Regions from separate parts of the Vibrio sp. KUL80 genome, predicted to be linked through region 3. Evidence: predicted binding sites of a transcription regulator. Region 3 holds the regulator's gene; each other region holds the start of a gene.
The links. Region 3 encodes CRP, which controls carbon source genes, mostly activating them, when cyclic AMP is high. Its sites were predicted from a motif close to TGTGANNNNNNTCACA; they were not measured.
Positions count from the first base shown of each region.

Region 1: a site for CRP is predicted at 1,119-1,134, ahead of rppH (RNA pyrophosphohydrolase). Genes of this name have one in related genera too.
Region 2: a site for CRP is predicted at 1,869-1,884, ahead of pyrG (CTP synthase). Genes of this name have one in related genera too.

Region 1 is NZ_AP045841.1:641,598-644,885, forward strand. Features, by position in the region: gene mutH (DNA mismatch repair endonuclease MutH) at 1-662, opposite strand, end outside; gene rppH (RNA pyrophosphohydrolase) at 1,285-1,803, shown strand; gene ptsP (phosphoenolpyruvate--protein phosphotransferase) at 1,806-3,288, shown strand, end outside.
Region 2 is NZ_AP045841.1:472,801-476,088, reverse strand. Features, by position in the region: gene eno (phosphopyruvate hydratase) at 1-67, opposite strand, end outside; gene pyrG (CTP synthase) at 143-1,783, opposite strand; gene mazG (nucleoside triphosphate pyrophosphohydrolase) at 1,946-2,752, opposite strand; gene relA (GTP diphosphokinase) at 3,006-3,288, opposite strand, start outside.
Region 3 is NZ_AP045841.1:338,068-341,355, reverse strand. Features, by position in the region: gene AC6I8U_RS01520 (phosphoribulokinase) at 44-913, shown strand; gene crp (cAMP-activated global transcriptional regulator CRP) at 1,157-1,789, shown strand; gene AC6I8U_RS01510 (IS4 family transposase) at 1,933-3,132, opposite strand.

The DNA of each region.
Region 1 (3,288 bases), 300 kb from region 3:
GCAAAATAAGTATCTAGTATGTAGCTAGTAAACTTTGCCCTGAGGTAAAAGCCTCGAGGTAGGGTTTTGATTGGCTGTCCGCTCGCACCATAAGCTTCGGTTTTAGCGCGGCTGTTGGCGGCTTTCGGGCGTATTTGTAATACCTCGCCGCTTCTGGCTGTTATTTGGTTGACCCCGCCAAGCGCGATAAGATCCATCAACTCTTCCCAGTCATTGCGCAGCAGCGTCTCTTCTTCTTCTGACGGGCTCCAGATAAGTGGAGAACCCACTCGTCTCTCTGCGACCGGAATTTCACGTTCACCTTCAACCGGCAGCCATAGCACGCGAGATAGTTTGTTTCTGATGTGACTCGTTTCCCAAGTCAAACCTGTGATGCCAGTCAAGGGCGCAACACACACAAAAGTTGATTCTAGAGGTTTACCGTTGTAGCCGACAGGAATGCTCTTTAGCTCGACACCGATTTCTGGAAAGTCTTGAACCGGCTTACTGCCAGCCGTGGCACCAAGATGCCATTCGAGAAGTTGTCCCACCCAGCCTTTATCTCGTTTGAGATTTTCAGGCACTTTCATATTTGCTTGTTCGGCAAGTTCGCCAAATGACACACCTGCGATGTTGCGAGCACGTTCGAGCAGTTCCGATTCTGTAGCTGGAGTCGTTTTCATGTTTGCTAGTACAGTTGGCTGGATAGACGATATTGAGTTTACCACGTTAGCGTATTTGTGCTCTGTACAAAAAGAGATCACTCTGGTGGAAAGTTGATCTATTAATGACTTATCCACAGGAAGGATGGTAAATACCGGTGATTTATCGACTTCTGTATAAATAATCAGTGGTATTGTGCCTATAAAACACTTGATATATCAGGGTTTGTATGAATCTTATCAAATTCGATGTGGATAATTTAGCTTGTGGTTGATCTTTAACCGATCTGATCTTTTCGTTAATTTTTAAATCGCCAGTTCAAAAACTAATGATCGATATTAATTTAAGTTACTGAATTTATGGTGGTAAAATTTAATTAGTGCATTATTGGCTTTTCTAGGGCTTTTATACTAAGTTGAGTTTTTCCTAGAGATCAAAGATTCTGCACACAGTTATTCACAGAAAAGGTGAATAAATGTGGTCTAGGTCTCATTGCTATGTTGATAACTGGCGTTTTGTTCGAATCTTATCCAATGGTTCTCAAAGAACTGGGAATTGTTCAAATTTACACATCCTTAAGTTTGCTCAAGTTGGGGATATGTGGAAAAATCAAGGTAATGAAAATTTAATTGAGGTTGGCCAGTGATAGATGGCGATGGTTACCGACTGAATGTTGGTATTGTAATCTGTAACAACCATGGTCAGGTCTTCTGGGCTAAACGATACGGACAACACTCATGGCAGTTCCCTCAGGGCGGTATTGACGAAGGTGAATCCCCTGAAGAGGCCATGTATCGAGAACTGTATGAAGAGGTGGGGCTCACTAAGAACGACGTCAAGGTCGTTGCGGTCAGTCGCCATTGGCTAAGATATAAGTTACCCAAGCGCTTGGTTCGCTGGGATTCGAAACCTGTCTGTATTGGGCAAAAACAGAAATGGTTTTTACTGCGTCTGGATTGTGATGAATCCAAGATCAACATGCAGCGCGGTAATACCCCTGAGTTTGATGGTTGGCGTTGGGTGAGCTATTGGTACCCAGTAAGACAAGTCGTTTCTTTTAAGCGTGATGTCTATCGCCGAGCGATGAAAGAATTTGCATCCTTGGCAATGCCGTTTAAGGAACGAAAATTTAAAGGCAAAAGAAAGCATCGAAGAGGGTAAGTATGCTATCGCAACTAAGGGATATAGTTGAGCACGTTTCAAAAGTTGAAGACGTGCATGCGGCCCTCGAGATGTTAGTACAACAAACATGTGCAGCCATGAACACCGAGTGCTGCACGATTTACCTTGCTAACAAAGATAAGCAGCTCTTAGAGTTGATGGCCACTCAAGGCCTCACCTTTGAGGGTGACACAATCCAAATTGGTTTTGATGAAGGCTTGGTGGGGTTGGTGAAGCGTACAGCAGAGCCTATCAACTTAGCCGAAGCCGCCAAACACCCTGCTTTCAAGTTTTTCCCAGAACTTGGTGAGGATGTCTACCACTCCTTTTTAGGCACACCGATTATTCATCGCAAGCAAGTGCTTGGCGTATTGGTCGTGCAACAAAAAACGTCCCGCCAGTTTAGTGAAATGGAAGAGTCTTTCCTCGTCACGCTGTCTGCGCAGGTTGCGGTTTTGATAGCCCACGCCATCGCTCAAGGACATGGATTCTTTGACGATAACGCAGTCCCAGTGATTAAAGGTATTGGCGCGTCATCCGGTGTGGCCATAGGCCCGATTTGGTGGGACAACACTCAGCCTGATCTTAGTGATGTTTTTCCCGCCTCTACCCTTGATGTTGCTAGAGAGCAAGAGCTTCTTTCTGTGGCGATTGAGAATGCGCTGGCCGATTTTAAGCGTATGCGTAAAAAGCTCGATCTCGAGCTGAACAAAGACGCGTTAGCCATATTCGATCTCTTTACCCACTTGCTCAACGATCCTATGTTGAGAAATGATCTCAAGGCGCAGATTCAAAAAGGTGATAAGGCCGATTGGGCCCTAAGACAGGTGGTTGAAAGCTATGCCAATCGCTTTGCTAAAATGTCTGACGTCTATCTACGTGAACGTGCGCAGGATGTGAAAGAACTTGGACAGCGCCTGCTGTTTTTCTTACATGATACTGAATACCCGATTCATGAATTTAGTGAGCCGGTGATCTTTGTCGTTCGAGAACTCACCGCCTCGATTCTAGCTTCCATCCCTAAAGAACAACTGCTCGCAGTCGTCTCTCTTGAGGGGGCTGCCAACTCGCACGCAGCGATTTTGTCGCGTGCAATGGGTATTCCTGCTGTAATGGGCGTAAACACCAACCCTGCACTGCTTAGTGGCAAGCTCGGTATCGTTGATGGGTACAGCGGTGAAATATTCCCTGACCCGAGCCATGAATTGCTCTCTGAATATCGTGAGTTGGTAACGGAAGAATCTGAGTTGTCTCAGATGGTGGAGTCAACCGCGGGGCTAGAAGCTGCTACCAAAGATGGTCAGCGTATCCAAGTGATGCTCAACGCAGGTTTGAGTGCCGATACCAGTATTTCTATTAATAAGAACGTAGACGGTGTTGGATTATATCGAACCGAGATCTCGTTCTTGCTTCAGCAGCAGTTTCCATCTGAGGAAGAGCAGCTACATCAGTATCGTTCTGTCCTGAGTGCTTATCCAAGCAAGC
Region 2 (3,288 bases), 130 kb from region 3:
CTTCAACAGTTGGGTTACCACGTGAGTCGATGATTTCACGACCTAGAACTTTAACGATCTTAGACATTAATGTTTCCTCTCATTAAATATAAATGTCAAATTTAGGGCAGCCGCACAACCTTCGCTGCCGCCCGTATCCTTTTTACTCTTCTTCAGTACCGCGCTGGTACTCACCTGCTGCCTTAACAAAGCCAGAGAACAGTGGGTGACCATCGCGTGGTGTTGAAGTGAATTCTGGGTGGAACTGCGCAGCTACAAACCATGGGTGTGCTGGGTTCTCGATCACTTCAACCAGTTTCTTGTCTGCTGACAGACCAGAAACTTTAAGACCTGCTTTTTCAATCTGAGGACGAAGTACGTTGTTCACTTCATAGCGGTGACGGTGACGCTCGTGGATCTTCGCGTTGCCGTAAAGTTCGAAAGCTTTCGTGCCTTTCTCAAGGTGACACAGCTGAGAACCTAGACGCATTGTACCGCCAAGGTCTGAGGTTTCAGTACGTTCTTCAACTTTACCTTCACCATCAACCCACTCTGTGATCAAGCCTACCACAGGGTATTTCGTCTCTTTGTTAAATTCTGTTGAATGTGCGCCTTCCATGCCCGCTACGTTACGAGCGTATTCGATAAGCGCCACTTGCATCCCTAGACAGATACCTAGGTAAGGTACTTTGTTCTCACGTGCGTATTGAGCTGCGCGGATCTTACCTTCTACACCACGGTCACCGAAGCCACCTGGTACTAGAATAGCGTCTAGACCTGCTAGTGCTTCTTCGCCTTTGCTCTCAACATCTTGTGAGTCAACGTACTTGATCTTCACGTTCAGACGGTTCTTAAGACCTGCGTGCTTAAGCGCTTCATTCACCGACTTGTACGCATCTGGAAGCTCAATGTACTTACCAACCATACCGATAACAACTTCACCCGTTGGGTTCGCTTCTTCGTAGATAACCTGTTCCCATTCAGATAGGTCAGCTTCTGGAGCGTTGATGCCAAAGCGAGTACAAACAAGATCGTCAAGGCCTTGCGATTTGATAAGCTGAGGGATCTTGTAGATAGAATCTACGTCCTTCATTGAGATAACCGCTTTCTCTGATACGTTACAGAACAGAGCGATCTTCTTACGCTCGTTTGCAGGGATCATGCGATCGCTACGACAAACAAGGATGTCTGGCTGAATACCAATAGATAGAAGCTCTTTTACAGAGTGCTGCGTTGGCTTAGTTTTCACTTCGCCCGCTGCTGCTAGGTAAGGAACGAGAGTCAGGTGCATGAACATTGCACGCTCACGACCAAGCTCAACCGCTAGCTGACGGATTGCTTCCATAAATGGTAGAGATTCGATATCACCAACGGTGCCACCAACTTCAACGATCGCAACGTCATGGCCTTCAGAACCAGCGATGACACGATCTTTAATAGCATTTGTGATGTGTGGGATAACCTGAATAGTCGCACCTAGGTAGTCACCACGACGCTCTTTACGTAGAACGTCAGCGTAAACACGACCAGCAGTAAAGTTGTTGCGTTTTGTCATCTTGGTACGGATGAAACGCTCGTAGTGACCAAGGTCAAGGTCAGTTTCAGCGCCATCTTCCGTGACGAACACTTCACCGTGCTGAGTTGGGCTCATTGTGCCTGGATCAACGTTGATGTAAGGGTCAAGCTTCATCATGGTCACTTTAAGACCACGTGCTTCTAAAATTGCTGCAAGAGATGCTGCTGCAATACCTTTACCTAGAGAGGATACTACCCCGCCAGTAACAAAAATATAATTTGTCGTCATGTTTAACCTGAAGTTGGTTGAATGAGGGAAAATGGATTTCTTCTGGACGGGATGCAAATATACCAGAAGCCCTTTACCGCCACAACGTGAAACTTATCACATTCAAAATTTTTATTTTTTGCTTCAAATCAATAGTAGAAACTTACACCAGCGAGAAGTGGTTCACAAATCCGAGCTGTTTTCTTGTTTTTTTACATCATTCCAAAACGCATCTAACTCGTTAAGGCTAAAGTCTGTCAATAACTTACCTTCGCCCGCAACACGGGCTTCTACACCCTTAAATCGGCGTGCAAATTTGTCATTGGCTTTTCGCAGCGCCACTTCAGGATCTTTCTTCAAATGACGAGAAAGGTTCACCGCGGCAAACAACAAATCGCCCACTTCTTCTTCCAGTTTGTCTTCGTTTACATCGACTTGTATCGCTTCTTCAACGACCTCTTCGATCTCTTCTTGAACCTTCTCAACCACAGGCCCAAGCGCATCCCAATCGAAGCCAAATTTTGCGCAACGTTTCTGTATTTTGTTGGCTTTAGAAAGTGCAGGAAGCGACTGTGGTATTGAGTCTAGAATACTTTGCGCGGTTTTGCCTAGTTGGGCTTTTTCCTTCTGTTTCTCTGCTTCCCAGTTGGCGTTGATCGCCGCTTCATCTTCAAACTCGACGTCAGAAAAAACGTGCGGATGACGACGGGTAAGCTTCTCGTTAAGCCCTTCTACTACCTCATTAAAATCAAACAGTCCCTGCTCTTTGGCCATCTGGCTATAAAAGATGACTTGGAAAAGTAGGTCGCCCAGCTCTTCTTTTAGGTTCGGCCAGTCTTTGTTGTGGATGGCATCCACCACCTCAAAGGTCTCTTCGATGGTGTGAGGAACAATGGTTTCGAAGGTTTGTTTTCTGTCCCATGGGCAGCCTTTTTCTTCGTCGCGGAGCTGAGCCATGATGGTGAGGAGTTGGTCTATGGGTTGGGTCATGTTGGGTTCCTGGTTACGACAAGGGCGAGTGTGATAGCACTCGCCCTTGGTTTTTGTTTTATTTGGATTGAGTTGGGAGCGCGTGGTTTTTACCCCCTCTAACTCCCCCTTATAAAGGGGGAGAACTACTGCTCGCTCCTATCGTCGCATCGCCAAGATTAGTAGGCGATGCGCAGCGAGCCGTTTGCTCCTCCCCTTTATAAGGGGAGGCTGGGAGGGGTAAGATCCACTGAACTAACAGCAATCAACTAAACTACCCCAACCGCTTCACATTCATCACATCTTTAATCTGCTCAATACGCTTAGTCACGCGCGACAACACCTCAATATTGTTCACTTCCAGATCAAAGTCCATGATAGACAATTGGCGCTTGTAATCACTGCGACTCTTCATGCTAGTCACCTTAATCTTTTCGTTGGTCAGCAAGGTAGTGATGTCTTTCAGTAGACCACCACGCTCCATCGCCTCAACACGAATCGTTAAGATGTATGAACCAACAAATCCGCTGCCCCATACCGTATCGATAATACGCTCT
Region 3 (3,288 bases):
TTAGCAAATTTATAACGACAATTACAAATACACAGGAAGTGTTATGTCAGCAAAACACCCGATCATTGCTGTAACGGGCTCCTCTGGAGCTGGAACGACAACAACGTCAGAAGCATTCCGCAAGATGTTCAACATGATGAGCATCAAGCCCGCGTTTATTGAAGGTGACAGTTTTCACCGCTTTACTCGTCCAGAGATGGATATCGAGATCCGCAAGGCGAAAGAGCAAGGCAAACACATCAGTTACTTTGGTCCTCAAGCCAACGACTTCCCTGCTCTAGAAGAGTTTTTTCGCAACTATGGGCAAAATGGTACGGGGCAGTTTCGCCGCTACCTGCATACCTTTGATGAAGCCGTACCCTACAATCAAATGCCAGGCACCTTTACCCCATGGCAAGACCTGCCAGAAAATAGCGATGTGCTGTTTTATGAAGGCCTGCATGGTGGCGTCGTCGACGGTGATGTGAATGCCGCTCAGCACGTTGACCTGCTGATTGGCATGGTGCCTATCGTTAACCTCGAGTGGATTCAAAAGTTCGTGCGAGATACCCGTGATCGCGGTCACTCAAGAGAAGCGGTCACCGATTCGATTGTTCGTTCAATGGATGACTACTTAAGCTATATCACGCCACAGTTTTCACGCACTCACATCAACTTCCAGCGTGTACCCACCGTCGATACCTCCAACCCGCTCAACGCTAAAGGCATTCCGAGCTTGGATGAAAGTTTTGTGGTAATTCGCCTGCGTGGTATCAAGAATGTCGACTTCCCTTACCTGCTCGCCATGATTGATGGCTCGTTTATGTCTCGCCACAACACCATAGTGGTCCCTGGGGGTAAGATGAGTTTTGCGATGGAATTAATCGTCAGGCCAATACTTCAACAGCTCATAGAAACCGGCAAAATAGGTTAGGTTTTGTGAGCCGAATCTCGATGATTTTTTATACCGTGATCATGTGCACAGTTTTGTATAGATAAATGGGCTTATGACACGATTAAAATCAAGAAAAGTGGCGCAAAAAAGGATACTATTTCTTTGAAACAGAAGATCGCTTGCGCCATCTTCAAAGTGCTTTTATGCTAGTAAGTCTTAACAAACGGGCTTGCTAACAAATATGGAAAGCAGCAAGCATACCCTGCAGAGGAAGTAAGATATATGGTTCTAGGTAAACCTCAAACCGACCCAACGTTAGAGTGGTTCCTTTCACACTGCCACATTCACAAGTATCCATCGAAGAGCACGCTAATCCACGCGGGCGAAAAAGCAGAGACGCTTTACTACATCGTAAAAGGTTCTGTAGCGGTACTTATCAAAGATGAAGAAGGCAAAGAGATGATCTTGTCTTACCTTAACCAAGGTGACTTCATTGGTGAACTAGGCCTGTTCGAAGAAGACCAAGAACGTACAGCATGGGTACGAGCAAAATCACCTTGTGAAGTTGCGGAAATCTCATTCAAGAAGTTCCGTCAGCTTATCCAAGTTAACCCAGACATTCTAATGCGCTTATCTGCTCAGATGGCAAGTCGTCTACAAGTGACTAGCCAAAAAGTAGGTGACCTAGCGTTCCTAGACGTAACGGGTCGTATTGCACAGACGCTACTAAACCTAGCGAAACAACCAGATGCAATGACTCACCCAGACGGCATGCAAATCAAGATCACTCGTCAAGAGATTGGCCAAATCGTTGGTTGTTCTCGTGAAACAGTAGGTCGTATTCTTAAGATGCTAGAAGAGCAGAACCTAATTTCTGCACACGGTAAAACTATCGTGGTTTACGGTACTCGCTAAGAGCGCGTCGCAAGATTTAAAAAGCCACCTTCGGGTGGCTTTTTTGTTTTTATATTGTCACCCCTGCGCAGGCAGGGGTCTTCTTAAAGCGCACACCAAGCCTCGAGTAGATTCCTGCCTACGCACTGAGGGATCCCCATTTTTCAGAACAACGGTTGGTCGATAATTCTCAGATAGTTTTTTGAGAGTATCGCCAACCCACTGCTAAATAATCGAATCAACTGTGCTTTGCTTGTATCTAATATCATGTTTTTGGTTAGCGTTAGGAATGACAAAACACGTTTTGATTTAGTCGTATTTGCTTGATATTTTTGATTAATACCTTTCCTTTCAGACGCAAAACCGATCACCCATAAAACGAGAGTTGCGATACAAGCAATCAAACAAAGTATGGAGATCCGCTCTGAGTTCTGTGTCTGGCTGTGGTGCCAAGAAAACCCATAGCGTTGGCTTTTATCATCCCTAAAGTTTTGTTCGATTTGCATTCTTTTGCTGTAGTAAATCACAGCTTTCATTGGACTTAACTTCGAGTCGTTGGTTACTAATATCCAAGGCTCTTTCGCAATGGACTTATATGTCCTTTCTGCGTCAGGATAAATACCTTTGTTTCGTTGTTTTATCTTATGCCGGTTTTTTGCTTTCCCCTTGTAGCTAACAAAAGAGCACGATACTTGGCTCTTCGATGTTTTTCCAAGTAACCCATCACCCAGCTTTTTAGCCTTTATGTTCGCATTTTTTCCAAGCTCTGAAACTGAACACCATGAGCTACCATCAACTTTTCCAAAAATCCGACCACGTACTCGACCGAGATAATACCAGCCGAGGCTCTCTATTTTTTTGAACCACGGTGTCTTAAATCCGCCATCTGTGACGATATAGACAGTTTTGTTGGCGGGAAGCATCGTAGCTAAAACGTCGAGAAATTGATTATGGATATGTTCCTTCTCTTGGTTGTCTTGCGTCACGACCGTGTTGTAGATAGGAATGGCCCTACCATCTACTAGCAAGCTAGCTCTTAGAAGCCAATGTTCACGGTTACAACACCCACTCCAATCTACTGCAACCACATAGCACGGAAGCTTAGCGAATAAGCCTTTGAACAAGGCTCGATAAATACTATCTCGTTCACTATGGAGTTTTTGGTTACCGAGAAGTCTATCGATACGTTTGATTTTGTGTTTAACGGAGGTTAAGCCTTCGAGACAACGACCGATAGCCGTCAGACTCAACTCATTAGAACGAATAAGTGCGTTACTAGCGGTCAGTAATGAATTTACCCTAGCTTGATTGAAATCAGCTAGAGATTGGTGGAGGGTTTTGTGGCAAAATTTAGTAATAAGCATGGCATCGTGAGTTGTACTTTTGTTTTTTGGCGATTACATAAGATCACAACTCGCCATGCTTGTCATTTTTTGGGGATTCGTCAGTGCCTACGCAGGAATGACGCGTGTTGAAAGTACTTTTAACCCCAAATTATCGTCACCTCTGCGCAGGCAGAG